DNA from 4 places in the Pseudomonas sp. ABC1 genome. Region 3 is predicted to be linked to each of the others. Evidence: riboswitches for the same ligand, from Rfam matches in the RefSeq annotation. Region 3 holds a riboswitch; each other region holds the start of a gene.
The links. Region 3 has a riboswitch for cobalamin ahead of HW090_RS13780 (energy-coupling factor ABC transporter permease). Riboswitches for the same ligand answer to the same signal wherever they lie in the genome.
Positions count from the first base shown of each region.

Region 1 (7,820 bases), 1.5 Mb from region 3:
TACTGTTCGAGGAATGCCAGCAGGACGTCCTCGGGGCGCTCCTCGATGGCTACCTTGGGGAAGAAGTTCTTGCCGCCCAGCACCCGCCCGGCGCGCACACTGATCAGGTGCACACAGGCACCGCCCGGACTGGCCACCGCGGCAACGACATCCACATTGCCATGGCCGCCCTCCATGCTCTGCTGGTCCTGCACCCGCCGCAACAGCGCGATCTGGTCACGCAACTGCGCAGCCTGCTCGAAATCCAGCGCCATCGCCGCCTGCTCCATCGAACGCGAGAGTTCGTCGGCCAGGGCATTGCTGCGGCCTTCGAGAAACATGCTCGAGTGGCGCACGTCCTGCGCATATTCCTCGGGCGACACCAGCCCGACACAGGGCGCCTTGCAGCGCTTGATCTGGTATTGCAGACAAGGCCGGGTACGGTTGCGGAAGTAACTGTCCTCGCACTGGCGCACCAGGAAAGTCTTCTGCAGCAGGTTCAGGCTCTCGCGTATCGCCAGGGCACTCGGATAAGGCCCGAAGTAGCGGCCACTTTCCTTCTTCGCACCGCGATGAATCCCCAGGCGCGGATAGTCGCCGCTGGACAGCAGGACATACGGATAGGATTTGTCGTCGCGCAGCAGGATGTTGTACGGCGGACGCCACTGCTTGATCTGCGTCTGTTCGAGCAGCAGGGCCTCGGTCTCGTTCGAGGTGATGGTGGTTTCCACCTGGGCGATCTTCGCCACCAGCGCTGCCGTCTTCGGTGCCTGCCCGGTCTTGCGGAAATAACTTGAGAGGCGTTTCTTGAGGTTCTTCGCCTTGCCGACGTACAGCAGGTTGCCGTCGCTGTCGAACATGCGGTAGACACCTGGCCGTCCGCTGCAGGCGGCCAGGAAAGCGGACGAGTCGAAAGTGTTCATCAGCTGATGGCGTCGACCATTCCGTGGCGTACGGCAAGCAGCGCCAGCTCCACGTCGCTGGAAATCCCCAGTTTCTCGTAGATGCGGTAGCGATAAGTATTGACGGTCTTCGGCGACAGGAACAGCGTGTCGGAAATGGCCTGGACCTTCTGGCAGTTGGCGATCATCAGCGCAATCTGCATTTCCCGCTCGGACAACAGGTCGAAGGGCGATCCGTCTGCTGACGACTGGAACGGCTTGAGTGCCAGTTGCTGAGCGATTTGCGGACTGATGTGGCGCTGCCCGGCAAAGACCTTGCGGATGGCCTGCACCATTTCATCCAGTGCCGCACCCTTGCTCAGGTAACCCGCGGCGCCAGCCTGCAACAACCGAGTCGGGAAAGGATCGTCCTCGCATACCGTGACCGCGATCACCTTGAGGTCCGGATGACTGCGCATCAGTTTGCGCGTGGCTTCCAGGCCGCCGATGCCTGGCATCTTCACATCCATCAGCACCACATCGGGCTTGAGCTCGCGGGTCTTGCTGATCGCTTCCTCGCCGGATTCGGCCTGACCGACGACATCAAGCCCTGTGATATCGGCCAGCATACGGGCGATTCCCGTGCGTACCAGATCGTGGTCATCGACCACCAGCACCCTAATCAAGCTGATACCTCGTTGTACGCAATTGAATCTGGACAGAGCAAATGGCCTGCGCAGGAGACTGTAGCAGACCGCCAGGGGGGAATGCCCGCCTCCACGGCGTCCATGTTGCCGGGAAGCATTACCCTACCTGAATAAGGGTTATGAAACCCTGCCTGGGTCCGGTTCCGCAAGCACTTCGCGTCGTTGCACCAGATGGCTCAGGACCGAACGCATCTTGCCAGCCTTCACCGGTTTGTTCAGCACGGGTACGTTGAGGCCCTGCAATTGCTGGCGGCACTGGTCGCTGCGATCCGCGGTGATCATCACCACCGGTATCGCCCTGGCGAAGTGGCGCCGCACGCTCTGTGCCACGTCCCAGCCAGTCACACCAAGGTCCAGGTGGTAGTCGGCCAGTATCAGGTCGGGCGCCCGTGACGCCAGGACCGCAAAGGCTTCCTGCCGATCCGTCGCCGTCAGGACCTCGCAGCCCCACTGCTCCAGCAAGGCACGCATGCTCAGCAGGATGCTGACCTCGTTGTCGATCACCAGCAAGCGGCGCCCTGGCAGGGGGTCACCCACCACCGGCACCAGCGCCGGAAACCCGGCCTGCGGCTCATCCACAGGTTGCCCCAACGGCACATGGACGCTGAACATGGAGCCATGCCCGGCTTGCGACAGCACTTCGATCCGGTAATCGAGCATCTTCGCGATACGCTCGACGATCGCCAGGCCAAGCCCGACCCCTGCCCGCTCCACAGCTCTCTGCACCCCCAACTGGTTGAACTCCAGGAAGATCGACTCGATCTGCTCCGGCGCGATGCCCCGGCCGGTGTCCCAGACCTCCAGGCGCACGTGCCCATTGCGCTTGCGCGCGCCCAGCAGCACACGCCCCTGGTCGGTGTAGCGGCAGGCGTTGCTGAGGAAGTTACGCAGGATGCGGGTCAGCAGGCGGAAATCACCTCGGATGGTAACGGCCGGGATATAGCATTCGAGTTCGAGCCCCTTGGCCTGGGCGACCGGTTGGAACTCCGACAACAAGGGGCGGAAGATCTCGTCCAGCCGGTAGTCGTGGATATCCGGCTTGATCGCACTCTGATCCAGCTTGGAAATATCCAGCAGATCGGTCAGCAGGTCCTCGGCCCCTTCGAGCGCCTGGTGGGCACGTTCCACCAGTGTCTGCTCGGCCACGGGCAGGCTGCGCTCGCGCAGGGTCGAGATCAGCAGCCGCGCGGCATTCAGGGGCTGCAACAGGTCATGGCTGGCCGCTGCCAGGTATTTGTCCTTGCTGAGGTTGGCCGCCTCGGCGGCATCACGCGCCTCGCGCAGCTCACTCGTGCGCTCGGCGACACGCAGTTCCAGTTGCTCATTGAGCTGCATGAGATGCAGTTGGGCCTGCTTGCGCTCGGTGATGTCGGCGACGAACCCTTCGACCAGCGCCTCGTCACCCGGCTTCAGCAGCAGGTTCATCATCACGTCGATGGCGCTGCCGTCCTTGCGACGCAGGCGCGTTTCATAGCCGAACAGGCCTCGCTCCTGGCTCAACGTCCGACGGATGCTGACGAGCTCGGCCTCCCCACCGACGAACAGGTTGTGCGAGCGCTTGCTCAGCTCGCACATGGCCTGCTCGACCGACTCATAGCCCAGCATCCGTACCAGCGCCGGGTTCGCCGCACGCATGCCGCCCTGCAAGCCGGCCTGGAAGATGCCGTGAACAGCATGCTCGAACAGCCACTTGTAGCGGTTGCGCTCTTCCTCCAGCTCTTCGAGCCGTGCCTGCAACTCCGGGTAGTGGCTCTTGCGCGCCGAATGGGTGCCCAATCCGAGCAGGCCGGCCAGGGCCTGTTGCTGCTCGTCAGAGGGCTTCGGCATAGACGACCTCGACATCACGCTGTGTCGACGAACGCGGGTTGGTCAGGATGCACGGGTCCTGCATGGCGTGTTTCGACAGCATCGGAATATCGGACACCGAGACCCCGTGCAGGCTCAACGTCTGGCGGAAACCCACGGACTGCTTGAACTCGATCAGGTGCTGGACCAGGCGATTGCGGATCTGCACGTGGGTCAGGCCGCGCACGTCGATGCCGAAGGTTTCCGCCACCACCTTGAAGCGCTCCGGTGCCGCTTTGTAGTTGAAGGCCACCACATGCTCCACCAGCGAGGCGTTGCACAGCCCGTGCGGCAGGTCGAGATAGCCGCCCAGGCTGTGGGACATGGCATGCACGGCGCCGAGAATGGCATTGGAGAACGCCAGGCCGGCCTGCATGCTGCCCAGCATGATCTTCTCGCGCAGGGCGATGTCCTGCGGGTTGGCGATCATCTGCACCAGGTTGCCATTGATCAGCCGCATGGCCTCCAGCGCGTGGGGGTCGGTCAGCGGGCCGTGCCCGGTGGAAACGAATGCCTCGATGGCATGCACCAACGCGTCGATCCCGGTACAGGCGGCCAGGAACGGGTCCATGCTGAGCGTGGTTTCCGGATCGATCAGCGACACATCGGGCACCGCGGCCTTGCTGACGATGGAGAACTTCATCTGCTCTTGCTGGTTGGAGATGATCACGAACTGCGACACGTCCGCCGAGGTGCCCGCCGTGGTCGGGATGAGGATGAGCGGCGGACTGGGCACACGCAGCGTGTCCACACCTTCAAACTCGGTGATCGGCCGCCCATGGGCGACGGCGATGCCGATACCCTTGGCGCAATCCATCGGGCTGCCGCCACCGACCGCGACGATGGCGTCGCACCCTTCGCTGCGATACACCTCGCTGCCATGCATGACTTCATGGGTACGCGGGTTGGGTGAAACATCGGTGAACAGGCAATGGGCGATGTTCTGCCGCTCCAGGCTGGCCTGTACGTCCGCCACCCAGCCCGCCGCGACGACGCCGGGGTCGGACACTAGGAACACCTTGCGCGCGCCGAAATTGGCCGCGCAATTGCCCACGCTGTGGCGGCAACCGGCACCGAAAATGATTTCCGGAGAAACAAATTTGCGCTGCAAGCTGATGTCCGGGCTCATGTAACGCTCTTTATTATTTTGTAACGGTCGGCACAGCCTACTGCATTGCTCAACCATTGCAATGCATACCAAGGTTGTGTCCGGACGACCACTTCCCCCCTTGCCTGGCGCCTCCGTTCCGGGCAGCGCTCCGGCATGATCGAACGGACGCACCGCCATGGTTCGCTTGCGCAAGCCCTACCCTGTGGTTATAGTCCTGCGCCGCGACGATCCGGCCGAGAATGCAACACGTTCCCGAATGAAGTTTCGAGAACGGAAGGCCGCCGGATGTTGCAACCGCTTGCCCGAGTGGTGAAATGGTAGACACAGGGGACTTGAACATTTGAGCCCTCAAGGGGAAACCCCTGAGGTGAAGCCCGTCAAACTCGGCGAACGCCCTGGATATCACGGTATCCGAGCCAACGCCGAGCCAAGCCCGGTCCCGCGACCGGGAAGGTGTAGAGAGCAGACGGCGGGCACCTACGGCTGAATGATGGCTAGGGTGAAGGCGTGCTCCAGACCACGAACGCAGCGTTCCAACGGACGCGACGGCGGCGAAAGTCGAAGTGGTAAGAAAATCCCCCGCTGCAAGGCGTGCCGGTTCGAGTCCGGCCTCGGGTACCAGTTAAAAGGCCACTTCCGTCCTTGCGGAAGTGGCCTTTCTGCTTTCAGATCCGGCCTGGCACAACCGATTGACGTAACCGGCCGGCGATGTTCAGATGCCCGACTGTTTCAGGTGTCCCATGTCTTGCGGCATGGGGTTAAACGGGAAGCCGGTGCGTCATCTGCATTGACCAGTCCGGCGCTGCCCCCGCAACGGTAAGCGAGCGAAACATTCGACAGACCACTGTGCCAGCCGGCATGGGAAGGTGAATGTTCCATGCCCCTCGCAAGCCCGGAGACCGGCCTGATTCCAACGAACGGCAACCCGCGGTGGGCGGGCGCAGACCGATGGGCAGGCCATTCCCCGCACCGCCCACCCTTGCGCACATCCCCTGCCCGGCTGCCAGGCCCCATCCTGTGCAACTGGAATCACGATGCCCACGCCATCCCCTGCTGCGCCGCCTGCCACCTCGGTCTGGAGTGACCGCGAGGCCGCCTTCTATGCCGAACACCTGGCGGCGTCCGACTACCTGTCCACGGTAGGTACAGCCCTGCGCCAGACGTTGGGGCACTGTGGCGACCTGCTCGACATCGGCGCAGGTTCCGGCCTGCTCGGCCAGGCACTGCTGCAAGACAGCGGACGCTGGACAGCCCTGGAACCCAACGCCTACATGCGCACCTGCATCAGCGCTCTCGCAGCCCGAACGCCAGGTATCGAGCTGCGCCTGCATGACAGCCTGTGGCAAGACATCCCCCGTCTTTCGCTGGCGCCCGCCGAGGTGGTGCTGTGCGCCAATATCCCGGTGGCGGACGGCCAGGCACGCCACCTTCTCGAACATGTCCGCCCCCTGGCACGCCGAGCCCTGGCCTGGAACGTGCCGGCCCAGGAAGGCCCGCGCACCTATTGCCTGTCCGGCTTCCTGCCCGCCTCTCTGCACGGCAGCGACACCACCCCCGGCCACCTGCTGGTGCTGGACGACCTCGGCGAACGGCTGCGTCCGGACGCCATTCACTTCACCCACTGGCGCTTTTCGACCGTCTTTCCCCACTACGACGATGCCCTGGCGCATTTCCAGGAAAAGCTCGGCCCCCTGGACAAACAGCGCCTGCGGCACTTGCACGCCCACCTGCGCGAACACTTGCAGGAAGTTCCCGGCGGCTGGCTGGCCAGCGCCCCCAAATGTGCCGCCACGCTGATCTGGCACGCCTGACCACGCGACTCGAAGACAGAGGACACCACATGCCTTACACACGTATCACCCTTGGCAGCCTGCCTCTGCTGTTCGGCATGGCAGGCATTGCCGTGGCGGACAGCAGCCCCGGCATCCTGCAGATGGACTCATCGCTGATCAGCGCGCCGCGCGCCAATGAGTCCCTCAGGGACACCACCTCCACGGTCCAGGTCATCGACAGCGAACAGATCGAGCGCTCGTCGGCACGCAGCCTCACCGACCTGCTGGCCGAGAATGCCGTCGGCTTCTTCAGCGAATGGACGCCGGGGCAGACCTCGATCAACATCCGTGGCGGCTCCACCGACGGCCAGGGCCGCGATTACCGCAGCCAGGTGACGGTACTGGTCAACGGCCGCCGCTCGGGTACGGCGAACATCTCCAAGCTGTCGCCAGCCCAGGTGGCGCGCATCGAGATCATCCGCGGCCCGGCATCGGTGATCTACGGCAGCCAGGCCATCGGTGGAGTGGTCAACATCATCACCCGTGACGGGCGCAACACCAGCGGCAACGGCGCCACCCTGCAAGCCGGCTCCTGGGGGCTGGGCCAGGGCTCGCTGTACAGCAGCGGCATGCTCGGCGCGCTGGACTATTACATCGGCTTCGATGCCGGGCGCCGCAGCGACTACCGCAGCGATGACGGCACCCAGCACAACACCGCCTGGAAACGCCGTGGCGGCCTGCTCGCCCTCGGCTACGACGCCGGCGACGACCAGCGCTTCGAGCTGACCCTGCGCTCCGACGGCATCTACGATGCCGGCTTCCGGGGTTCGCAGTGGGACTACAACAACTACGACAACCGCTACAACCAGTCCATCGAGGCCAACTGGACCGCGCGCGTCGGCGACTGGATGAACTGGGCGGCCCAGGCCTATGCCTTCCGCGACGTCGACGACCTGCACTGGGGCTCGGAACGCCAGAGCAGCGGCGCCGCCGGCTTCAGCAAGGACAACATCGAGCGCAAGCTCAGTGGCTACGGCCTCAGGCTGACGCCCCAGATTCTGCTGGGCCCGAGCACCGACCTGCTGCTAGGCGTCGACCTGGAGAAGAGCAAGCTGCGCAATGAGCGCTTCCGTGTCTCGGTCAGCGGCTCCACCAGCAGCCAGGCCGCGCCTTACGACATCAACTCCGACGACCTCTCCGCCGCCCTCTATGCCGAGCTGATCCAGCGCCTGCTGGACGATCGCCTGACCCTGCGTGGCGGCGCCCGCTACAGCTATGGCCGCTCATCCACCGTGGCCACCGATCACATGCCACTGCTGGAGGAGAAGACCCGCAGCTTCAATGACGTCACCTACAGCCTTGGTGCCGCCTTCCAGGCACTCGACTGGCTGAAACTGCGTGCGGGCGTCTCCACTGGCTTCCGCGCTCCACTGGCCGGCGAACTGGCGGCCGACTTCACTACCACCAGCGGCACCCAGACCCTGGGCAACGCCAGCCTGAAGGCGGAAACCAGCCTGCAGTTCGA
Region 1 covers NZ_CP058349.1:628,655-636,474, forward strand. Annotated here, with positions in the region: gene uvrC (excinuclease ABC subunit UvrC) at 1-902, opposite strand, end outside; gene uvrY (UvrY/SirA/GacA family response regulator transcription factor) at 902-1,546, opposite strand; gene HW090_RS02540 (NahK/ErcS family hybrid sensor histidine kinase/response regulator) at 1,685-3,394, opposite strand; gene ercA (alcohol dehydrogenase-like regulatory protein ErcA) at 3,378-4,541, opposite strand; cobalamin riboswitch at 5,238-5,446, shown strand; gene HW090_RS02550 (class I SAM-dependent methyltransferase) at 5,558-6,334, shown strand; gene HW090_RS02555 (TonB-dependent receptor) at 6,364-7,820, shown strand, end outside.
Region 1: it holds a riboswitch for cobalamin, as region 3 does, so the genes downstream of both, HW090_RS02550 (class I SAM-dependent methyltransferase) here and HW090_RS13780 (energy-coupling factor ABC transporter permease) in region 3, are expected to answer to the same signal.

Region 2 (7,820 bases), 780 kb from region 3:
TGTGCCAATCCCAGGCGCTCCGGATTCTCGATGATCATCAGGCTGGCATTCGGCACGTCCACGCCCACTTCGATCACCGTGGTGGCGACCAGCAGTTGCAAGTCTCCTGCCTTGAACGCCTGCATCACGGCAGCTTTTTCCACCGGCTTCATGCGGCCATGAATCAATCCTACGCGCAAGCCGCCCAATGCGGCGCTGAGATCGGCATAGGTACTCTCGGCGGCCTGGCAGGTCATTTCCTCGGACTCTTCGATCAGGGTGCAGACCCAGTAGGCCTGCCGCCCCTGCTCACAGGCCAGGCGCACCCGCTCGACGACCTCCAGCCGCCGGCTGTCGGCGACCAGCAGCGTATTCACCGGCGTACGCCCCGGCGGCAGTTCGTCGAGGATGGAAGTGTCCAGGTCGGCATAGGCACTCATGGCCAGGGTCCGGGGGATCGGCGTGGCCGTCATGATCAGTTGGTGCGGGCAGAGCAGCCCATCGATGCCCTTGCTGCGCAGCGCCAGACGCTGCTGCACGCCAAAGCGGTGCTGCTCATCGATCACCACCAGCGCCAGGCATTTGAAGCGCACTTCATCCTGGAACAGAGCATGGGTACCCACCACCATCGGGGCGCCAGCCGCGATTCGCTCCAGTGCAGACGCGCGCGCCTTGCCCTTGAGCTTTCCAGCCAGCCAGGCGACCTCGATACCCAGCGGGCTCAGCCATTTATCGAAGTTGATGAAATGCTGCTCGGCCAGTATCTCGGTCGGCGCCATCAGCGCCACCTGATAACCCGCTTCGAGCGCCTGCAAGGCGGCCAGGGCCGCTACCACGGTCTTGCCCGCGCCCACATCGCCCTGGACCAGCCGCAACATCGGCTCGGGCTGGGCCAGGTCATAGGCAATTTCCGCGGCGACCCGCTTCTGCGCGCCCGTCGGCTGGAAACCCAGGCTATCCAGAAACGCCTGCGGCAGGCGCCGGGCAGCAGGCAACGCAGGGGCCTGCTGGGAGCGCACGCTTTCGCGCAGGCGCTGCAATGACAGTTGATGGGTCAGCAGTTCCTCGAATGCCAGCCGATGCTGAGCCCAGTGCCGGCCCTCGGCCAGCTCCAGTTGATCGGCATCCGGCGGGGGGCGGTGCAGGTAGCGAATGGCCTGGTCGAGGGCACCCAGGCGGTACTCTGTCGCCAGCTCCGTGGGTAGCCAGTCAGGCAGGCTGTGTGGACCGAGCCGCACCAACGCCTGCTGGCTGAGGTTGCGCAGGCGCTGCTGGGTCAAACCTTCGGTGGTGGGGTAGATCGGCGTCAGCGTCTGCTCCACGGCCGGGCTCTCGTCGCCCTGCAAAGCGCGATACTCCGGGTGATAGATTTCCAGCCCGGTCGCACCCGGACGAACCTCGCCATAGCAGCGAAGCTGGCTACCGCGCTTCATGCCCTCTTTCTGCGCCTGGCTGAAATGGAAGAAGCGCAGGCTCAAGGTGCCGCTGCCATCCTGCAGGCGGACCAACAGGCTCCGGCGACGCCCCATGACCACATCGGCACCGGCCACGATACCTTCGACCACGGCATCCTGCCCCGGGCGCAAGGCACCAATCGGCGTGATGCGGGTACGGTCCTGATAACGCAGGGGCAGGTGGAACAGCACATCCTGCAGGGTTTCCAGGCCGACCCGCGCCAGCTTCTCGGCCAGCGCCGCACCTACGCCCTTGAGCGTCGTAACAGGAATGTCGGCCAATGCAGTCATCGGCTCAACCGTTCTCCGTGCCCTTGTTCACCGAACAGAGGCGGATCGAGTCGGCCAAAATCTCGATGGCCTTCGGACGCGGGAAGCTGACGCGCCAGGCAATCGCAACGGTACGGAACGGCGCTGGCGAGGTGAACGGTCTGACGTCCAGAACGCCAGGGGCATAGTGGTGGCTGTCCACGGCGGACAGCGGCAATACCGATACACCCAACCCGGAAGCGACCATATGACGGATGGTCTCCAGCGAGCTGGCCTCCACTGTGGTGTGGCTGACCGCCTCACCCTTGCGAGTAGTCGGGCAGGATTCCAGCACCTGATCACGGAAGCAGTGCCCTTCGCCGAGCAGCAACAGGCTGCGGTCGTTGAGCAACTCGGGATCGATACTTTCGCGGGCCGTCCACGGGTGCCCGGCCGGCATCAGCACATAGAACGGTTCGTCATACAGGGTTCGTGTAACGACATCGGCTTCCTGGAACGGCAAGGCGATGATGATGGCGTCGAGTTCGCCCGTGCGCAGCTTGTCACGCAGCACATGGGTGAAGTTTTCCTCGATATACAGCGGCATGTCCGGGGCGACCCGGTGCAACTGCGGAATCAGGTGGGGAAAGATATACGGGCCGACCGTATAGATCGCACCAACCTTCAAGGGCGCGGCCAGCTGATTCTTGCCGACCTGGGCCAGTTCACGAATGCTCTGGGCCTGCTCCAGCACTTTTTGCGCCTGGGTGACGATGCCTTCACCGACCGGGGTCAGCCGCACCGCGCTTTTGGTGCGCTCGAAAATCAGAATGCCAAGCTCGTCTTCAAGCTTCTTCACACCGACCGACAAGGTCGGCTGGCTGACATGACAGCGCTCTGCCGCCCGCCCGAAGTGTTGTTCCTGGGCGAGGGTGACGATGTAGCGGAGTTCGGTGAGGGTCATAGCCAATATCCATTGAGATACAGCTAAGCATAGCGGCAGTCTTCCAGAGAAACCAAGCGGGCGGGTTGTGCAGGGGATGCACAACCCGCCAGGGCATTACCGCCGTCCCCGCTCCAGGGAGTAGACGAAGGGTGCCAGGACTTCCAGCGTACCGTTCTTCAACAGCTCCTCGGGAGGAGCCGGCAAAGGCTGGGCGCGGCGGATCATCTGCTCGGTCGCCCGATTCAGGGATGCGCTGCCGGAATTACCGACCAGCTCGTAGGACAGCACGTTGCCCTTGGCATCGACCACGAAACGCAGCCTGACCACACCTTCCTGCCCTCGACGACGCGCATCATCCGGATAGCGCTTGTAGCGATTCAGGTGCGCCAGCAGACGGCTCTGCCAGGTTGGCTCGGAGTTCGAGGTGATGGGCGCGCTTTCGCCCTGCTCGGTCGTCGCCAGGTGATCGTCGAAACGGTCGGAACTGGGCTGCGACTGCGAAACCTCGGTGGGCTCCTGCTCCTGCGGTTGCTCCGGCTCGATCTCCTTCTTGGGCTCCGGCTTGACCTCTGGGCGAGGTTTGGGCGGCTCCTTCTTCGGCTTTGGCTTGGGCGGCGGCGGCACAGCGATCTTCGGCTTGGGCGCCTCGGCCAGCTTGGGCAGGGGTTCGGGCTCAGGCTCTATGATGGGCTCTGGCGGCTTGACCGGCTTGGGTGGAGTCGGCGGCGCAGGCTTCGGAGCCGCAGGCAACGGCGCCAGCTCGATCATCATGGCCAGAGGTGGCATTTCCACCTCGATGACTTCCGGCTTCCAGTAGAGCGACCAGAGCGCCAGGCCGATATGCAGCCCCAATACCAGCACGAGGCTGCCAGCCCACATGGACAGTTTATAGGGCTGATTACTCATGGCGCGCCGACCGTCTCCAGGCCTACCAGGCCAATCTTCAGGTAACCGGCTGCTCGCAGCCCATCCATGACTTCCATCAGGTGGCCGTACTGCAGCGCGGTGTCACCACGGACGAAGATCGTCTGGTCCTTGTCACCCTTGGTCTGGGCATCGAGTACGCTGCCCATGGTAGCCAGCGTCACTTCATCGTTGCCAAGGAACAGGCTGTTGTCTTCCTTGATGCTCAGATAAAGCGGCTGGTCCGGACGCGGAGCCGGCTTCGCGGTAGAGGCCGGCAGGTCGAGCTTCACATCCACGGTCGCCAACGGAGCGGCGACCATGAAGATGATCAGCAGCACCAGCATCACGTCGATGAACGGCGTTACGTTGATCTCATGGGCTTCGGAAAGGTCGTCCTCAGCCCCTTCTTTCAAATGCATGCCCATGCTCAGACCACCTTGGAAACGTGTGGGTGCGCACTCTGCTCAGCGGGAGATTGGTGGTCCAGGTCACGGCTGACCAGCAGCAGTACCTGGGCCGACGCATCGGCGACCTGCGCCTTGTAGCCGGAGATAGAGCGGGCGAATACGTTGTAGATGACCACGGCGGGGATCGCTGCCACCAGGCCCAGCGCGGTGGCCAACAGCGCTTCGGCGATACCGGGTGCCACGACGGCCAGGTTGGTGGTCTGGGATTTGGCGATGCCGATGAAGCTGTTCATGATCCCCCACACGGTACCGAACAGACCGACGAATGGAGCCGTCGAACCGATGGTCGCCAGCACGCCAGTCCCCTGGCTCATGCTGCGACCACTGGCGGCGACAAGACGCTCGAGGCGGAAACTGACGCGCTCCTTGATGGCATCCTTGTCGGTGCTCTTGGAGGAAAGGTTCAGCTCTTCCTGGGCATCTTCGATCAGCAGTGTGCTGAAACTGTTCTGGGCACGCGCCTGGTCGGCAGCCTGCTTGAGTGTGCTGACGCGCTTCAGGGCACCGACTTCGCCGCGCAGACGGCGCTTGGCACGAATAAGTTCGAGGCCTTTGGCGACCCAGATGGTCCAGGTAATGATCGAGGCGATGACCAGACCGATCATCACGGCTTTGACGACGATATCCGCGCCTTGGTACATGCCCCACGGGGAAAGGTCATGGGCGAAGCCGGCGGAGAGTTCATCTTCTGCCAGGGCCTCTTCAGCTTCAGAGGTGCCGGTTTCGTCAAGAGCCTCGCCATCGACGTCCGCAGCACCCTCGACAGTGCCCTCGCCATTCTGCGCGGCAGCGACGCTACCTGCGGCAAGCGGATCAACCGCTGGCGCTTCACCAGAGGAAGCGGCAGGTGCCTCATTGGCGGCAGGTGCGGCAACCGGCGTCGTTTCATCGGCCTGACTTGCGGGCACGAGTGACAGCGTAAGCAGAACAGCCACGAACATGCGCAGAGCTGCGCTATTGAACGGGGCGCGGGAGAAGATCGATTTCATGCGGGCCACACCTGATCTGAGCGGGACGGACAGTGGCTCGAATAGGATTCGACGAGCCAGAGCAAGCGGTAATTATCGCAAATAGTTATCGTTCATTAAAGGAATAAAATTAATTTTCCTTCACGAAGTCATTAGCGTACCTGAACAGGGGGTGGGAAATCAGCCAGAATCGCAGCACGAACCACTCCCATGCACCTTATGAAGCCCTGACTACAGCGCCGTTACAGCGCTCCGCGAACCTCGTTCGCAAATAGGGATAGGGCACCCGCCACATATCCATTAAGATGCGCCCGCCGGTTTCCACCAGGAATTAATAGGGAATCCATGGTGGCCTGACGGCCTGGCGTCATCCTTGCAATTGCAAGCACGCCCGGTCACAGCCATCGAATGGAACTGCCCCCGCAACTGTAGGCACTTGGCATCACTGCGAAATATGTCACTGGAGCATGCTCCGGGAAGGCTGTGGTGATGCAATGAAGCGCCAGTCAGGAGACCTGCCGGCACGAATCGAACTGACCGGCGGGGTGTCCGGGAGGGAGAGCCTTGGCCGGCGCTGGACCTGGCACGCACACCCGTGATCCGTCCCGTCCGCCTTGAACCCTTCTCCTTGCGCCTGCCGGAATACCGCCATCCGCTCGCCTGGAGAACCCCATGCTGCTATCCCGTCTCGTCCTCGCCGGCGCCGTGCTTGGCCACTGCGCCTCGGCACTGGCCGCCACGCCGACCCAGTACCCGCTGAACATCGAGAACTGCGGCCACACCCTGACCTTCAGCGCCGCTCCCGAGCGGGCCGTGACCATCGGCCAGGCCGGCACGGAAATTTTCTATGCACTGGACCTTGGTAATCGCCTGGCAGGCACCTCGCTCTGGTTCAACGATGTGAAGCCGGCCTACAAGGCGCAGAACGACAAAGTCGAGCGCCTGGCCGACAACGACCCGAGCTTCGAATCGGTGATCGCCAAGCGCCCCGGCCTGGTGCCGGTGCAGTTCGAATGGATGGTCGGCGAACAGGGCGTGGTCGGCACTCGCGAGCAGTTCCATGAGCTGAATGTGCCCACCTATATCCTGCCCTCCGATTGTGAAGGCAAGGACAACCTGACCGGCGCCGACGGCACGCGCCTGCAGCCGTTCAGCATGGACTCGATCTACAAGAGCGTCGAACAGCTGTCGACCATCTTTGACGTGCGTGACCGCGGCGATGCCTTGGTCGCCAACCTCAAGCAGCGCCTGGACGACGCCCGCCACAGTGTCGAACAACGCAAGCTCGGCGATGTTTCCGCCGTGTTCTGGTTCTCCAGCGCCGACCTCGATATCGACCCCTACGTCGCGGGCCGCAAAGGCACGCCCGACCTCATGCTGAAGACGCTGGGACTGCGCAATGTCATCGAATCCGACGAAGAGTGGCCGACCGTCGGTTGGGAAACCATCGCCAAGGCCAACCCGACCGTCCTGGTGATCGCCCGCATGGACCGCCGCCGCTTCCCGGCCGATGACTACCTGAAGAAACTGGAATTCCTCAAGAGCGACCCGGTCACCCGGCACATGGATGCAGTGAAGAACGACCGCATCGTGATTCTCGACGCCAACGACATGCAGGCCTCGATCGGCACCATCGACGGTATCGAGCAACTGGCCAAGGCCATCGGCGAGCTCGACCTGTCCAAATGACCCTTGCTCCCCTGCTGCGCCACTGCCTGCTGCACACCCTCTGGGTGTCGGCACTGTTGCTGGTGGTGGTGATCGGTGGCGTCGCCATCGGTGAAACCAGCATCCCGCCGGCAGTGGTGTTCCAGGTGCTGGGCAACAAGCTGCTGGGCATGGGCTTCGTCCTCGACCCGATCGACGAGGGCATCGTCTGGAACTATCGCCTGACCCGCACCCTGGTGGCCGCCAGTTGTGGCGCAGGCCTGGCGATCTCCGGCGTGGTGCTGCAGGCACTGCTGCGCAACCCGCTGGCGGACCCTTACCTGCTGGGCATCTCCGCCGGCGCCTCGACCGGCGCGGTACTGGTGGCGATCATCGGCATCGGGGCGGGCGCGGTGTCGCTGTCACTGGGCGCCTTCATCGGCTCCATCGCCGCCTTCGCACTGGTCGCCATGCTGGCGCGAGCAGCCGGACGCGGCGCTCTGAGCGGCAATGCACAGATCATCCTGGCCGGTATCGCCGGCTCGCAATTGTTCAACGCCCTGACCGCCTTCCTGATCGCCAAGTCGGCCAACTCCGAACAGGCACGCGGCATCATGTTCTGGCTGCTGGGCAACCTCAGCGGCGTGCGCTGGCATGACGTGACCCTGGCCCTGCCGGTGGCGCTGGCCTGTACCCTCGTCTGCATCTGGCACGCTCGTGCGCTGGATGCCTTCACCTTCGGCAGCGACTCGGCGGCGGCCCTCGGCGTGCCGGTGCGCCGGGTACAGGCCTTGCTGATCGCCATCGCCGCACTGGCGACGGCGGTGATGGTGTCCATCGTCGGCGCGATCGGTTTCGTCGGGCTGGTGATTCCCCATGCCGCACGCCTGCTGACAGGCGCTCGCCACGCACGCCTGGTGCCAATCAGCGCCCTCGCCGGGGCGGTGTTCCTGGTCGGCGCGGACGTGATCGCACGCACCGCGATCAAGGGCCAGGTACTGCCGATCGGTGTGATCACAGCGTTGATCGGCGCACCGATCTTCGCGCTGATCCTGATCCGGGGGCGCTCGGCATGAGCCAGGACGACATCCTCCTCGAATGCCGCGAGCTGGGCTGGCGCGTCAAAGGCACGCCGATCATCCAGGGCATTTCCCTGGCGCTGCGACGCGGTGAAACCCTGGGCCTGATCGGTCCGAACGGCTCG
Region 2 covers NZ_CP058349.1:2,363,719-2,371,538, reverse strand. Annotated here, with positions in the region: gene recG (ATP-dependent DNA helicase RecG) at 1-1,724, opposite strand, end outside; gene HW090_RS10465 (hydrogen peroxide-inducible genes activator) at 1,729-2,646, opposite strand; gene HW090_RS10460 (energy transducer TonB) at 2,743-3,534, opposite strand; gene exbD (TonB system transport protein ExbD) at 3,531-3,959, opposite strand; gene exbB (tonB-system energizer ExbB) at 3,962-4,990, opposite strand; cobalamin riboswitch at 5,268-5,507, shown strand; gene HW090_RS10445 (ABC transporter substrate-binding protein) at 5,642-6,658, shown strand; gene HW090_RS10440 (iron ABC transporter permease) at 6,655-7,692, shown strand; gene HW090_RS10435 (ABC transporter ATP-binding protein) at 7,689-7,820, shown strand, end outside.
Region 2: it holds a riboswitch for cobalamin, as region 3 does, so the genes downstream of both, HW090_RS10445 (ABC transporter substrate-binding protein) here and HW090_RS13780 (energy-coupling factor ABC transporter permease) in region 3, are expected to answer to the same signal.

Region 3 (7,820 bases):
CCGACCACCGCCTTCGCCATGGTGGCGGCCACCGGGGATATCTACTACGGGCTGTGGTACCCAATCATCGTGGCAGTGATGACGTTCTTCATCGGCCTGTTCCTGATGCCGGAGACCAAGGACAGGGACCTGCGCGACTGGCACTGAGGCTTCACCGGGGAGCGGGCTTGCCCGCTCCTGCTGCAAGGCCCCGTCGATACGGGGCCTTCTTTTTATAGGCCCTGTGGCTGGAGCCGGGCCAGGACCCAGGACGAAAAGCTGGGCAAGTCCTGCACTTGAGGCGTGGCGCTGCCTTCGGGCTGCGACCGGTCGAGGGGATTGAACCAGACACTCTGCACGCCGAAACGGCTCGGGCCGAGGGCATCCTGCTCATAGGAGTCGCCCACCATGGCCACACTGTCGAGCGGCACCGCTAATTCGCGCGCCACCACCTGCCAGAAAGCGGCCTGGTCCTTTCGGTGCCCGATTTCCGTGAAGCAGAAGACATGACTGAAATACCGTGCGATGCCCACGCGTGCCAGAGCGGCCTCGACCATCGGGCGTGTCGAGGCCGAGGCATTGGTGGCGATGGCCAGCGGTACCTTGCCCTCCAGCGCGTGCAGGCACTCAAGCGCGCCTTCGATAAGGGCGACCTCTGGCCACTGGGCCATGGGAATGTCTGCGGGGCCGCGTTCCGACATCAGCGTGCCGCCCCAGTCGAAGCAAACGGCACGAACAGGGGCGAGGAGTGGATTCTGGTCGATGGTCATGGGGTTGGCATCCTGATGCATGGCTTCATTCCAGTAGGCGTACAGGAGTGTATGTCAGGGGCCAGGAAGTTTTACCTGGAACATACAGAGGCAGGCGCCGGATCATCCCTGCACCAGTCGTCAGACATGCGCCGTAGAGCCTCCGTGAGCGCTGTCATTCATACAATGGCAGTCGTATCATTGCCGCCCGTCAATCGGGCAGCATTCCTCCATGGAATTGCCAGGCTCCCGATGACGTCGACGCCCACCGTCATGCCGTAATCCATCCATCATTCCTGTCAGGAGAGGCCATCGTGTCTCGGCAGTTGTTCGCGTTAGTGTTGGGGCCTTTGCTGGGACTGTTCATCGTCAGTCTCGGCAATGGGTTCATTTCCTCGTTGACTGCATTGCGCCTCGATGCGTCCGGTGTCTCGGACACCGTCATCGGTGCCGTGTCATCGTCCTATTTCATCGGCCTGGCCCTGGGTTCGATGTTCGGTGATCGGTTGATCAGCCGCATCGGGCATATCCGTGCCTACAGCAGCTTCGCCTCGCTGACCGCAGTGACCTTCCTGCTGCAAGGGTTGTTCTTCGAACCTTGGGCCTGGTTCCTGTTTCGCCTGATCAACGGTTGGGCGATCGTCGGCATCTTCCTCGTGGTCGAGAGCTGGCTGCTGCTGGCTGGCGACCAGAAGATGCGTGGCCGCCTGCTGGCGATCTACATGATCGCGTTGTATGGCTCGGGGATGCTCGGGCAGATGAAGCTGGGGCTGATCGATTCCTGGGGGGCGATGGCGCCCTTCATGGTGGCGGGCATGCTGGGTTCGCTGTCGGTGCTGCCGATGGTGATCCTGCCCCGGGTTTCGCCGGAAGTAGGCCGCATCGAGCCGCTGTCACCCCGGCACCTGCTGCGTATGACGCCTTCAGGGGTGATCGGCTGCTTCGGCTCCGGCATCGCCATCGCGGCGGTTTACACCTTGCTGCCGATCTACCTGCAGCGCGTCGGTATGAGCGTCAGTCAGGTCGGGCAACTGATGGCCAGCGTCATCTTCGGTGCGATGGTGTTGCAGTACCCGGTCGGGCGCTGGTCGGACAAACAGAGCCGGCAAGTGGTGCTGGTGGCGCTGAGTATTTTCTGTGCCGTGCTTTCGCTGTTGATACTGCTGTTGCCGGATAACCAGATCCTGCTGATGGTGCTGCTCTTCCTGCTGGGCGGCGGTATCTTCGCGCTCTATCCGGTGGCGGTCAGCCACTCGGCGGATGGCGCTGCGACGGATGAACTGGTGCGGATGATCCAGGGGTTGCTGCTGATCAACTCCGTCGGTTCGGCCATCAGCCCGCTGATCATTGCGCCGGTGATGAATCACGTCGGCGAAAATGGCCTGTTCTGGTCATTCTTCGTGCTTAACCTGGCCTTGGCAGTCTTCTTCCTCTGGCGTCGCAAGGCGCATCCGGCTCCCATCCCTGTCGCGCCGTTCGAGCCTGCCGCGCAGATGTCACCGGTTGGCGCGGAAATCCGTGTGACCGAGGAACTGGTGCAGGCCACCCAGGAACGCGAGCAGCAGGATGAGCGGGCGGCCATGGCCCAGGATGCGGTTACGGATACAGTGCCTGAACGCCCGGGCAAGTTGTCCGAAGGCTAGGCTTGGCAGGCGTCCAGATCATGGCAGTGGCTTGCCATGATCTGGACCGATCAGGATGCCGCGACGGGAACCAGCGGCCAGGCCAGCGGGATCACGACAATCGCCACCAGCCACATCAGGATATTGAGCGGGATGCCGACGCGCATGAAGTCGCTGAAGCGATAACCACCGGCGTTGTAGACGAAAGTGTTGGTCTGGTAGCCGATGGGCGTGGCGAAGCTGGCACTGGCGGCGAACATCACCGCGGCGACGAAGGCACGAGGGTCTACGCCGAGGTGCGTTGCGACGCCGATTGCGATCGGAGTCATCAAGACGGCGATTGCATTGTTCGACAGGACTTCGGTCGTTATCGACGTGAACAGGTAGAGCGCCGACAGCATGAACAGCGGCCCGGCCCATGGCACCTGGGCCATCAGGTAACTGACGATGAGCGTTACCATGCCGACCTTGTCCATGGCGATGCCTATGGCCAGCATGCCGAAGATCAGGCTGAGGATCTTCCAGTCGATGGCCTTGTAGGCGTCTTCGGTGTCCAGGCAACCCGTGGCGACCACCACGCCGGCGGCGATGATCGCCAGCCCTTCGATGGGCATCACGCCGAAAGCTGCCAGCAACATCACCGAGGCCAGCGCGAGCAGGGCGATCGGCGCCTTCTCACGACGGTAGGCGCGCTCCTGCACGGTGTTGAGGCTGATCAGGTCGCCGTTGTCGGCGAAGCGCTTGATCTGTCCGGGCGTGCCTTCCACCAGCAGCACGTCGCCGAACTGCAACTGGAAGTCGTCCAGGTCGCCCTGCACATTCTCGTCCTGGCGGTGCACGGCCAGCACCACGATGCCGTAGCGCGCCGGCAGGTCGAGGTCACGCATGGGGCGATGGATATAACGCGAATTGCGCCCGACGATGGCCTCCACCAGCAGGGTGTCCTTGTTGCTGATGGTCTCGAAATCCTCGCCCCGGTTGAACGCCAGCTTGCCGCCCGCGCGCAGTTCCACCACGTCCTTGACCTGGCCGTGCAACAGCAGCAGGTCGCCGCCCTGCAAGCAAGTGTCGCGCGAAGGGGAATTGATGCTTTCCTGGTCACGCACCAGCTTCAGCACTTGCAGGCCGCTGTCGCCATTCAGGCGGGCCTCGGCGATGCTCAGGCCGATCATCGGTGAGTCGTGGGGGACCAGCAGTTCGCTCATGAAATTGCGTTCCAGGTTCGGACGCAGCTTCTGCGACAGGCTCTCGCGGTCGGGCAACAGGCGCTGGCCGATGGTCAGCAGGTAGATCACTCCCACGGCGGCGAAGGCCATGCCGGGCAGGGTGATCTCGAACATGCCGAACGGCTCCATACCCGCTTTGCGTGCCACGCCATCGACGAGGATGTTGGTCGAGGTGCCGACCATGGTCATGGTGCCGCCGAGGATGGTGATGTACGAGAGCGGGATCAGCACCTTGGACGAGGCCATGCCGGCACGGCGGGCGAGGGCGATGGCCACCGGGGTGAGGATGATGACCACCGGCGTGTTGTTGAGGAACGGTGAGATCGCCAGCGTGGTTACCGTCAGGCCGATCAGTACGCGGGTCGGGCTGCTACCGACGATCCCGCCGAGCCAGGTGGCCAGTGTGTCGATGCAACCGGTGCGCTCCAGCGCCGCTGACAGCACGAACATGCAGGCGATGGTGGCGGGCGCCGGGTTGGAGAGGACGCTCAGCACCTCATGGGGCGTGAGCAACTGGCTGACCAGCAGGACCGCTACCGCGATCCCTGCGACTAGGTCGGGGCTCCACTTCTCGCGTACGAACGCAAACAGCACCCACCCCATCAGGCAGGCGACAAAAATCAACGGCAGGTCATCGCCGAACGGCATGGGGGCATCCTTAACAGCGCGCGAATCTCGTGTGAGGTATCGGCTTCCGGAACCCGGCTGCCGCGCAAGGCGCGCACGATAATGGCATTAGCCCAGGCACGTCTAAGATCGTTTTATAAGGTGCATATGCTGCATGGTTATTTGCGGCGATGGCGGATAACCGCAAGCCCCTGGGCAGGGCCATTCGCCCCTGTCTTTTCAGAATGTTGCCAAGTAAGGTTATCGCGATGGTCCGGTTTTGCCTGTGGCGAGCCGGTAAAAAGGGAACAGGGTGCGGCGATGAGACGCCAATGCCCTGGCTGCCCCCGCAACTGTAAACGGTAAGCGACGCTCATATGCCACTGGCCTGCCAGCCGGGAAGGGAGCGAAGCGCAGGCCGTGAGCCAGGAGACCTGCCATCCGCTCGAACGGGCATCACGCTCGCTTTCTTCCCCTGACGATCGCGCGGTGGGCGCGGCAAGGACATCACATGCATATCGAACCGGGCGTCGTCGAAGGCGCCAAACTGGGTCTCAGCTACATGACGGCAGTGGGTGGCCTTGGCCTGACTGTCAAACTGGCACGCGATGCTATCCGCGACAATGGCGGCGCTACTGCACTGCTGTTGCGCAGCTTGCTGACCACCGTTCTGGTGTTCTGCTTCTTCGAGGTCTTGCCGCACCACCCTGTCGGTGTCTCGGAAGTGCACCTGATCCTCGGCTCCACGTTGCTACTGCTGTTCGGCGCGGGCGCCGCTGCCATCGGCCTGGCCGCCGGTTTGCTGTTGCAAGGCCTGCTCTTCGCGCCCTTCGACCTGCCCCAGTACGGCATGAACGTCACGACTCTACTGGTGCCCCTGTGGGCCATCAGCCAGTTGGCCAAACGCATCATTCCGGCAGGCACCGCCTACGTCGATACCTCCTACAAACAGGCACTGGCACTCTCCACCGCCTATCAGGGCGGTATCGTCGCCTGGGTAGCGTTCTGGGCGTTCTATGGCCACGGCTTCACCACGGAAAACCTGGCCGCCGTCGGCACCTTCGGCCTCGCCTATATGAGCGTCATCCTGCTCGAACCCCTGGTAGACCTCGGCGTCCTGGCCGCCGCCAAGGCATTGGCGCGCTATAGCAGGGGGAATCTGTTCAATGTGCGGTTGCATCAGGCTGCATAGAATATGCGCCCATGCAGCCGATACGAAAAAGCCGCGCAATGCGCGGCTTTGAAGATGGTGGGCCCACACGGACTCGAACCGTGGACCAAAGGATTATGAGTCGCCTAGCCGGATCGCAAACCAACAGGAGCCTATCGTAAGGTACCGAAGGTGGAGGAAGCTCAAGCTCAAGCTGCAAGCGGGTTTGGCGAAGGTAAGCGAAATTTAGACAAGCTGCCTAGCGTACCGCTATTGTACCGAAGCGAGGTGATGAGGGAAGGGGTATAATGGCATCCTGGCCACACCAGCATAGGGCTTCCTTCCGCTGGTCAGAAAGGAATAATCGAAGAGTTTGATGGGGTGAACAGCGTCATGCAGGCAGAGAGTCACGTTCAGGCGGCAATCGCGAGGATCTTCTCCTCTGCCGTCTTTCGGGAACTCGTAAGAGACGGTCGCTCGTCCCTTTTTGCGCGGCTGGTGCATGAGATCTATCGCGAAGCAAGCACCTGCCCATGGAGTGTCGGAAGATTCTTTGATGAGTGTTTCAATTTTTTGAAACGCTCAGACCTCCGGAACGAATATGCTTATAAATCAGCTATCATTCAGAAAATCTTGCTGGGCTCTCACTCCCTCAATACAGCTTCTATCGTTGATGAATTTAGAGTAGGTGGGAATAAGGCTGATCTCGTGATGCTTAATGGAACCTCAAATGCGTTTGAGATTAAGTCTGAGAGAGATCGTCTTGATAGATTGTGTGCACAAGTCTCATCGTACAGTGAAGTGTTTGCAGAAGTCACGGTGCTTTGTGCTGAAAAGCACTTGAGGGCAGTCCAAGATACTGTGCCAGACTTTGTCGGGGTGTCGGTCCTCACTGAGCGTTTTCAAATCTCAAAAGTTCGGAAAGGAGTGAACGATCCTGAACGGACTAATTCTGTCTCTATATTCAATAGCATTACAAAAAAAGAGGCGGCTGTGATTCTAAAGCGTTTAGGTGTCGCTGTGCCAGATCTACCTAATACCCTAATGCATCACGCGCTGGAGTTAGAGTTCTCTAGGCTACCTTCGGCACAGGTGCATGATGAAATGGTTAAAGTTCTAAAGATAACTAGAAGCTTGTCTGAGATGTCTGAGTCCTTGCAGGAAGTACCCCGGTCATTGAGTGTTTTTGCACTGACCGTTCCGATGAAAAAACGCGGAAAGGAAAATCTGCTCGGAGCATTGGATACACCTCTAATGGATGCATTGAAATGGGGATGAATGGAGCATGTACTACCCTTATTTTCGTGGTAAGCAGTATGATCTAATTGCAATTCGTGAGTGTGCAGATATTATGGCCGGGCGTGGGTTTGTCCCAATCCTCGAGCCAGTTAAAGAGTCGCTGAGTGGTGTTGTTCGTACTGTTGATGCAGTAATTGATGCTGGTGGTTGCATTGTATTGGTCGTTAATCCTCAGTACGGTGAGCTTTCAAGGGATTCTTCTTCTATCCTCGAGTTATTAGAAGACTCGTATGAGCAGAGCAGTGCTGTGTTTGCTGGTATATTGCTCAGCGAAAGCACGGATTTGGAAGAGATTAGAGAGCTCTTGGAAACCCTCGATGGGCGGAGGGTTCTTTTTATCCATGCTGGATTCCGTGATGGTGCAGACCTCCTAAATCTGATTTCCACTGATGACGATGTAGCTCATGTATTTCTTGAAAAAACTAACCGTAGATATCAAAGAAGCTTCAATGAATTTGAGCGGATCATAGTCAAAGATGGGTTCGAGAAACGCGCAAATCGTCTGCATCCAGAAGTAGAGTTTTTTTCTGATCTCCATACAACCTTCATGGAAGATGGCGCAGATGGCTTTGGCGACTTTCTGATGGTTGGTGATGAGTATTCAGAAGGTGGTGGCCCCGCTTACGCTGTCGCAATCCATCTAACCTTTATTGATGATGATCAAGGTGATGATATGTTTATCCATCACTTTAAATCTGATAGATTTGAGACTCCGACAGATCCCGCCGGAAAGTTTGCAGAGGCTGTAAGGAAGCTTGTTGCTGAAGCTACCAGTCCAGATACCAAGATAGATAGAACGAGGGCGGTGCAAGAGTTCATTGACTTGCATAAGCGTGGCCATTTCCCAGGGCTAGGCTACATCAAGAAATTGTCCATGCAGCATCATATAGAAGTAATGGCTAATTATTTTCACGGAAGATAATATATGTACTGCTGCCCGGTCTGTTTTGGTGACTCGCATCTCAGGCGGAACGTGTTCTCAGAAATTTCAAGACGTTCAGGAGACTGCAGCTACTGCCTATCCGTAAATCAGCCGTTGCTTGAGCCTCTGGAGTTAAGAGAACATTTCGAATTACTCAGAGGGGTCTACGTCACCGACCCCGCAGGTTCAGGGTTGGTTGATCTTTTAAAAAATGACTGGGGGCTATTCTCCCATGAACGTATGGATGTCGCACATTCTAAGGAGCTG
Region 3 covers NZ_CP058349.1:3,146,771-3,154,590, forward strand. Annotated here, with positions in the region: partial or broken gene HW090_RS13760 (MFS transporter) at 1-147, shown strand, start outside; gene HW090_RS13765 (HAD family hydrolase) at 213-770, opposite strand; gene HW090_RS13770 (MFS transporter) at 1,043-2,371, shown strand; gene HW090_RS13775 (SLC13 family permease) at 2,422-4,224, opposite strand; cobalamin riboswitch at 4,436-4,639, shown strand; gene HW090_RS13780 (energy-coupling factor ABC transporter permease) at 4,694-5,374, shown strand; gene HW090_RS13785 (sce7726 family protein) at 5,714-6,610, shown strand; gene HW090_RS13790 (sce7725 family protein) at 6,618-7,553, shown strand; gene HW090_RS13795 (RES family NAD+ phosphorylase) at 7,605-7,820, shown strand, end outside.

Region 4 (7,820 bases), 1.8 Mb from region 3:
CCTAATGCTGTCTAGCTGAGTATCGAAAAAGTGTCGAAATCACCGGGCGATAGAGTGCCGCAATGGGCAGAAGGAATGAGGCGGAAACCCCTATTTTGCTGGATTTTGGCAGCGATGGGCAGCAACGGGCACCAGCTAAAACGGGTTCAAATCCCTATCTCTCCGCCATCACATATAGCAAAAGCCCCTGAAGCTCGCAGAGTTTCGGGGGCTTTTGCTTTCTGGCCGGTAGGTATTCCAAAGGCCCTCGCTTCAGGTGGCTTGCAGCTATATGTTTATGGCGAAAGCGCCTATGTACGGGAGGGGATATCCGGCGTTGCGGTCGGGGTTGGTCGTGTACAATGCGCCCCCTGCCTATGCGCCTTCTTGCCTCTCAGGAGTATCTCCGGTGTCTGTCGTATTCGTCGCTGCTTCGTTACTGCCGACGCCGTTCGGCGTTTTCACCATGCACGGATTTCTCGACCAGGACACGGGTAAGGAGCATGTCGCGCTGACCCTCGGGCAGGTAGACGATGGGGTTCCTGTGCTGGGGCGGCTGCATTCCGAGTGCCTGACCGGGGATGCGCTGTTCAGCCTGCGTTGCGATTGCGGTTTCCAGTTGGAGGCCGCCTTGCGTGCCATCGCCGAAGAGGGGCGCGGTGTGCTGCTTTACCTGCGGCAGGAGGGGCGCGGTATTGGTCTGTTGAACAAGATCCGCGCCTATGAATTGCAGGATGCCGGGGCCGATACCGTCGAGGCCAACGAGCGTCTCGGCTTTGCGGCGGATATGCGTGACTACGCTATCTGTTTGCCGATGCTAGAACACCTCGGCATTGCGTCCATCCGGCTGATGACCAACAACCCGCGCAAGGTCAAGGCGCTGGAAGGTTTTGGCATTCGCATCGCCGAGCGTCGGCCTTTGCAGGTCGGGCGGAATCCTCACAACCAGAACTACCTGCTGACCAAGGCCGGCAAGCTCGGGCACATGCTGGGTGAGTTGCACCAGAGCGAAGCCAGGGAAGACTGATGCGTTCGCGCTTGCGGGCCGAGGGCTGGATTGGCGGGCTGCTGATGGTCGCGCCGCTACTGCTGGTCGATCGTCTGCCGCACCATGATGCGGGCTATGGCCTGGTCTTTTTCCTGCTTGGGCTGGGCGTTCTCTTTCTCAGCCTGCCGCGCTTTACCGAGTACAAGCATGCGCTGATCGATATGGAGCGCGCGTTGGGGCAGGCGCGTGAAGCCGAAGCCTGGGCGCGGCTCGCCAGTGTCCGGCGCCGCGCATTGCTGGTGGCGGCTTTGCCTGCATGGCTGGGCGCCGTGGGTGCCTTGTTCGGGCTGGAGCCGATTGCCAGCTATCTGCTGGTGGCCGCCAGCCTCGTGCTCTTGCTGCTTTACCGCCTGCCCAGGCAATTGGGTTGATGCGCCGCTTCTGGCTGTTGCTCGTGCTCTGCTTGCCAGGGCTTGTACAGGCTGCCGAGCGTGTCATCAGCCTGGCACCTTCCTTGTCAGAGATCGTGGTGGAATTGGGCGCTGCCGAGCAACTGGTGGGGATGCTCGATGGCGGCGAGCGGCCGGCTGGGTTGGCCCATGTGGCGTCGGTCGGGCATATCGGGCAACTGGAGCTGGAAACGCTGCTGGCGCTCAAGCCAACGCTGGTTCTACTCTGGCCCGATAGCGTTTCCCGCACGCAATTGCGTCAGTTGAAGCAGTTCGGGGTGGAGATCCTGATCGCGCAGCCCACCACCCTTGAGCGTCTGGCACAGGAGATCGAGTTGATCGGTACACGCCTGGGTGTGGCAGACAATGGCGCCAACCTCGGCAAGCGTCTGCGAGAGGGTATTGCGGCATTGCGCCAGCGGCATGCGCGGGAGCGTCCGTTGCGGGTGTTCTACCAGATATGGGACAAGCCGCTGTATACCGTGGGCGGCCGGCAGATTATCAGTGAAGCCATTGCCGTGTGCGGTGGTCGCAATATATTCGACGATCTGCAATTGCCCGCCCCACAGGTGAACATGGAGGCCGTGCTGGCGCGCGATCCCGAGGTGATCCTGGCGGGCAGTGGTGCCCAGTTGGAGGTATGGACGGCCTGGCCGCGGTTGTCGGCGGTGCGTGAGGGGCGTCTGTTGCAGGTGCCGGACAAGGGATTGGAGCGGCCGAGCTTCCAGATGCTGGGGGCTATCGAGCAGTTGTGTGATGTGATGCGTTAGGTTCCGTGCGGAATGTGTCGAGAGAAGATCGTGTCGAGAGTCGGGCGGAAATGCCTGTTTGCTGTGGATAAGGCAGTGCTTTCCCACCATTTTCGACGCAGTTGTCTTTGTTCGAGGCTTTTCGGGCGGACCTTGTGAAGTCCACTTTTCTTTGGCAGGTCCCATGAAGCCATTTTCCGCGTTTCAGATTGCCAGTGCAGCGATCATCGGTGTCGCGTTGCTGCTGGTATTGCCGTTCAAGTTGCTGCCTGCGCTGATGGCGGGGCTGCTGGTACATGCGCTGATCAACAGCCTGACGCCGCTGCTGCAACATATGTTCGCCGGGCATCTTGGGCGTGTGCTGGCGGTGGGGCTCTTGAGCGTGGTGGTCATTCTCGGCCTCGGCCTGATATTCGCCGGTGCGTTTTCCTTCATCCTGCATGAGGTGAGCAACCCGGGGCAGTTGCTGGGCAAGCTGATGGGGCTGATCGACCGCGCCAGGGCACAATTGCCCGATTCGCTGGTGGCCTATCTCCCGGCCAATGTCGATGATATCCGCCAGACGCTCTACGACTGGCTGCGCGGGCATATCAGCGAGCTGCAATTGCTGGGGCGCGGCGCGGTGCACCTGTTCGTGACGGTGTTGATCGGCATGGTGCTGGGGGCCGTCATCGCCTTGCAGCGCATGCCGGCGCCCGAGAGCCTGAGGCCGCTGGCCGGGGCGCTGCTGGAGCGGGTGGGGCTGTTCGTCATGGCCTTTCGCAACATTGTCTTCGCCCAGGTGAAGATTTCGCTGCTCAACACGCTGTTCACCGCAGTCTTCCTGGTGGTCGTGCTGCCGTTGTTCGGTGTGCACTTTCCGCTGGTCAAGACACTGATCCTGGTGACCTTCGTCGCGGGCCTGCTGCCCGTGGTGGGTAACCTGATTTCCAATACGGTGATCTTCGTCGTTGGCCTGTCCTTGTCCATCTGGATCGCCCTGGTGGCCCTGGGGTATCTGGTGTTGATCCACAAGGTCGAGTATTTCCTCAACGCGCGGATCGTTGGCGCCCAGATCAAGGCCAAGTCCTGGGAACTGCTGCTGGCGATGCTGGTGTTCGAGGCGGCATTCGGCCTGGCGGGGCTGGTGGCGGCGCCGGTCTACTATGCCTATCTGAAGAGTGAGTTGAAGGGGCAGGGTTGGGTCTGACAGGGTACAGGCCATCTCTCCGCCCCTCTCCCATGAGTGGGCGAGGGGCGAAGAGTGGAGGGCGTCGGGTGCGATTCCCGATGCGCTGGGCGCACCCCACGGGCTCTTGTCAGAAGCGGTAGCCGACGCTGAGCTGGATGTCTTCTTCCGCCGCCGGATAGCGACTGGTCTTGCTGGCGAAGCCGTCGTAACGCTTGCCGGTGAGGTTGTTCAGGCGCAGGCGCGTATTGAACTGGCGATAGTCGTAGCGCAGGGCTGCGTTGAACAGGGTGTAGCTGCCTGCCTGGCCTTGCGTGTTGGCGTCATCCCCGGAGTAGTAGCGCTTGCCGGTGTAGACCGTCTCCAGGTAGCCCTTGAGTCCGGGCAGGAGCTGATAGGCGACATGGGCACTGGCGCTGTGGCGAGAGACCCAGGGCACCTGCTGTCCCTGGAAGGTGCCAGCCCGGTACTCGGCGTCGGTGAAGCTATATTGGGCGCCGACGCTGAGGGCGTCGCTCAACTGGCGCTCGCCTTCCAGCAGGAGGCCTTTGCGCAGGGTCTTGTCGAGGTTGATATTGGCGCCCGAGCCGGGGCCGTAGGGGCCGTTGGCGAAGGGGTCGTACATCAGCTCGTTGTCCAGGGCCAGGCGATACAGCGTGGCCTGGTAGCGCTGGCGCTGGTCCTTCCATTCGATGCCGGTTTCCCAGGAGTCGCCAGTCTGCGGCTTGAGGAATACCACCTCGGGCGCGGTGAAGGCGTTCTCGTCGACATTCGCCCAGCGCAGCACGTCTTCACGCTTGATGAAGGTGCGCAGGTTCGGGTCGATCTGCCAGCTCAGGCCGATGCTGGTGCTGCCCTCACGGTCCCGGTGCTTGCGGTTTAGGCCGTGGTTGTCGTCGTCGACTTCACTGGCGCGGTAGCCGAGGGTGGCAGTCAGTTCGTCATTGAACGTCTGGCTGAACTGTGTGTACCAGTCACGCAGGGTCTGGCGGGTCAGGGTGGCGCTCCAGGAGGCACGGTTCTCGTAGTCGCTGGTGACATGGTCGTGGCCCAGCAGCCACTCGGCCTGGCCCAGGCGATTGTCGAAGCGGCCGGTCAGGCGTGGGCTGAAGGTTTTGGTGCGGGTGTCCTGGGTGTAGTCGGAGCCTGGCCCCCAACTGCCAACACCATCCTGGTCGCTCTCGCTGTAGTCGAAGTTCAGGCCCCAGATATCGCCCAGGCGCTGTTCGAGGGCGAAGCGGTGCACCTGCGTCTTGCTGTCGAACCAGGCCTGCGAGTTGCTGAACTTGCGGTCGAGGCTGCGTTGCGCACGGGACATGGCGTTGGGGTAGAGCAGCTCGTCGTCGACGGTTTGGTATTCGTAGAGCGCATGGCCGCTGGCATGGTCATAGCGCAGGCGGCCGAAGGCATTGCTGTAGTTGCCGTTGTTATGGTCGCGGTAGTTGTCGGTGTTGCGCGTCTCGCCACTGGCATACAGCGAGAAGCCTGCCCCCAGTTGCTGGCTGACATGCCCGCGATAGGCTTCCAGGTCATGGCTGCCGCGACTGGCCTCCAGATAGGCCTCATTGTGCTGCGGCGTGCGGGTGATGATATTGATCACCCCGCCCACGGCCTGGTCGCCATAGAGCACGGTGCCGGCGCCTCGGATGATCTCGATGCGCTCGATATTGGCCAGGGGCACGCTGTTGAGATCGGGACCGGCCAGGCTGGGCTGGTTCAGGCGGCGGCCATCGACCACCACCAGGGTGTTGTTCGGTGCATTTTCGCCAAAGCCGCGCAGGCTGGGCATGGCACGGTTGCCATCGCCCATGGTGTCGCGGATCTGCAGGCCGGCCTGGGTGCGCAGCAGGTCGAGCAGGTTGTTGCTGGCGCTGGATTCGATCTGTTCCCGTGTGATCACGGCAACGCTGGCCGGGGCCGGGTTCTTCAGGTCGGTCGCGCGGGTGATGACCGTGGGGGCGAGTTCAAGTGGATCATCCTCGGCAACGGCGTGCGCTGCGAGGGGCAGCAGGCTGATGGCCAGGGCAAGACGGGACAGTTTCATCGGGTAAATCCTCAAAAGAGCGTAATGCTTTTGAGGAGGGCAGGAGCAGGCGCCCGGACGCGCCGGAGCCTGATGGTGCTGCCCTCCGCAACACCAGTGGGTTCCATGCAGGCCGGTCTCCGGGCTTTCGATCCATCCGCTCGCCTTCCCACACCGGGGTGCAGTGGCGCATGAGCGGGTGCCGAGGGTCAGTCGTGATCGATTACCGTTGCGGGGGCAGCGCCGGCCTTGCCAAGGGGCTCACCGGCTTCCCGTTTAATGCCCAGGGGGCACACCTGCAGGGATTTGAAGCGTGCGCACGATAAGGCCTGGACCTTATGTGCGCAAGGGATGGGCAGTGCTTCAGCCGGCGACCAGTACGCGGATCGCCTCCAGGCGCAGCGCGGCTTTTTCCAGCATGGCCAGGCCGTCTTCGCGCTGCTTGCGCAGGGCGTCGATTTCACTGTCGCGTACGCTCGGGTTGACCGCCTTGAGGGCGATCAGGCGTGCCAGTTCTTCATCCAGGTCGGCCGTCAGGCGATGCTGTGCTTCGCTGACGCGCTTGGCGTGGCTGGGCGCGACCTTGCCTTCGGCAACGGCGATCTGACGCGCCAGGATGTCGCGCTGTGCCTGGATGAATTTGTTGGCGCTGGCGCGGGGGACACTTTCCAACTGGTCGTTGATGGTGTCGAAGGCGACCTTGGGCGCGAGGTCGTTGCCATTGGCATCGAGCAGGCAGCGAATCGCCAGCGGTGGCAGGAAGCGCGCCAGTTGCAGGGCACGCGGTGCGACCACTTCACTGACGAACAGCAGCTCCAGCAGCACGGTCCCCGGCTTGAGGGCCTTGTTCTTGAGCAGCGCCACCGCGGTGTTGCCCATCGAGCCCGATACCACCAGGTCCATGCCGCCCAGCACCATCGGGTGTTCCCAGGTGATGAACTGCATGTCTTCGCGCGACAGCGCCTGGGCGCGGTCGTAGGTGATGGTCACGGCCTCGTCGTCGCCCAGCGGGAAGCTGGCATCCAGCATCTTCTCGCTGGGGCGCAGGATCAGGGCGTTCTCGGAGTGGTCCTCACTGTCGATGCCGAAGGCGTCGAACAGGCTCTCCATGTAGATGGGCAGGCTGTACTGGTCGTCCTGCTCTTCGATGGCTTCGACCAGGGCCGCGCCTTTCTCGCCGCCCGCGGAGTTCAGTTCCAGCAGACGGTCGCGACCGTTATGCAGCTCGGCCTCCAGGCGCTCGCGCTCGCCACGGGCCTCCTCCAGCAAGGCCTGGAAGGGGGCTGCCTCGGCATCATCGAGCAGGGCCAGCAGTTGCGGGCCGAAGCGATGTTGCAGGGCGTTGCCGGTCGGGCAGGTGTTGATGAAGGCGTTCAGGGCCTGGTGGTACCAGAGGAACAGTCGCTCATGCGGGCTGCTCTCCAGATAAGGCACGTGCAACTGGATGGTGTGGCGCTGGCCGATCCGGTCCAGGCGGCCGATCCGCTGCTCCAGCAGGTCCGGGTGGGCCGGCAGGTCGAACAGGGCCAGGTGATGGGCGAACTGGAAGTTGCGCCCCTCGCTGCCGATTTCCGAGCAGATCAGCACCTGGGCGCCAAACTCTTCGTCGGCGAAGTAGGCGGCGGCGCGGTCGCGTTCGAGGATGCTCATGCCTTCGTGGAAGACCGTGGCCGGGATGCCGGAGCGCACGCGCAGGGCATCTTCCAGGTCCAGGGCGGTCTCGGCGTGGGCGCAGATCACCAGCACCTTGTGTTTCTTCAGGCTCTTGAGCGTGTCGATCAGCCACTCGACCCGTGGGTCGAAGTTCCACCAGCGCGTTTCGGCTTCGCCCTGCTGGCTCTGGAAGGCGACTTCCGGGTACAGCTCCGCTCGTTCGCTGTCCGCTTGCGCCGCGTATTGCTCGGGGAAGGGCAGTGGGTAAGGGTGCAGCTGGCGCTCCGGGAAGCCTTGCACGGCGGCACGGGTGTTGCGGAACAGCAGGCGGCCGGTGCCGTGGCGGTCCAGCAGCTCGCGCACCAGGCGCGGAGCGGCCTCGGCATCGCCCTGGTTGACTGCGTCGAGCAGGCTGCGCCCTTCATCGCCGAGGAAGTCGAGGATGGTCTGCCGTGCCTGGTCGCTCAGGCGGCCCTGGTCGAGCAGTTCCTGCACCGCCTCAGCCACGGGTTGGTAATGGGCGCTTTCGGCGCGGAAGGCTTCCAGGTCATGGAAGCGGTTCGGGTCCAGCAGGCGCAGGCGGGCGAAGTGGCTGTCCAGGCCCAGTTGTTCCGGCGTGGCGGTGAGCAGCAGCACGCCAGGGGTGACCTGGGCCAGTTGCTCGACCAGTTGGTACTGCGGGCTGGCGCCTTCGGGGTGCCAGACCAGGTGATGGGCCTCGTCTACTACCAGCAGGTCCCAGCCTGCGGCGAACAGCGCATCCTGTGCCTGCTCGTCGTCCTGCAGCCATTCCAGCGCGACCAGCGCCAGT
Region 4 covers NZ_CP058349.1:1,388,594-1,396,413, reverse strand. Annotated here, with positions in the region: gene ribA (GTP cyclohydrolase II) at 389-1,006, shown strand; gene HW090_RS06125 (hypothetical protein) at 1,006-1,398, shown strand; gene HW090_RS06120 (cobalamin-binding protein) at 1,398-2,186, shown strand; gene HW090_RS06115 (AI-2E family transporter) at 2,350-3,354, shown strand; gene HW090_RS06110 (TonB-dependent receptor) at 3,464-5,377, opposite strand; cobalamin riboswitch at 5,470-5,671, opposite strand; gene rapA (RNA polymerase-associated protein RapA) at 5,720-7,820, opposite strand, start outside.
Region 4: it holds a riboswitch for cobalamin, as region 3 does, so the genes downstream of both, HW090_RS06110 (TonB-dependent receptor) here and HW090_RS13780 (energy-coupling factor ABC transporter permease) in region 3, are expected to answer to the same signal.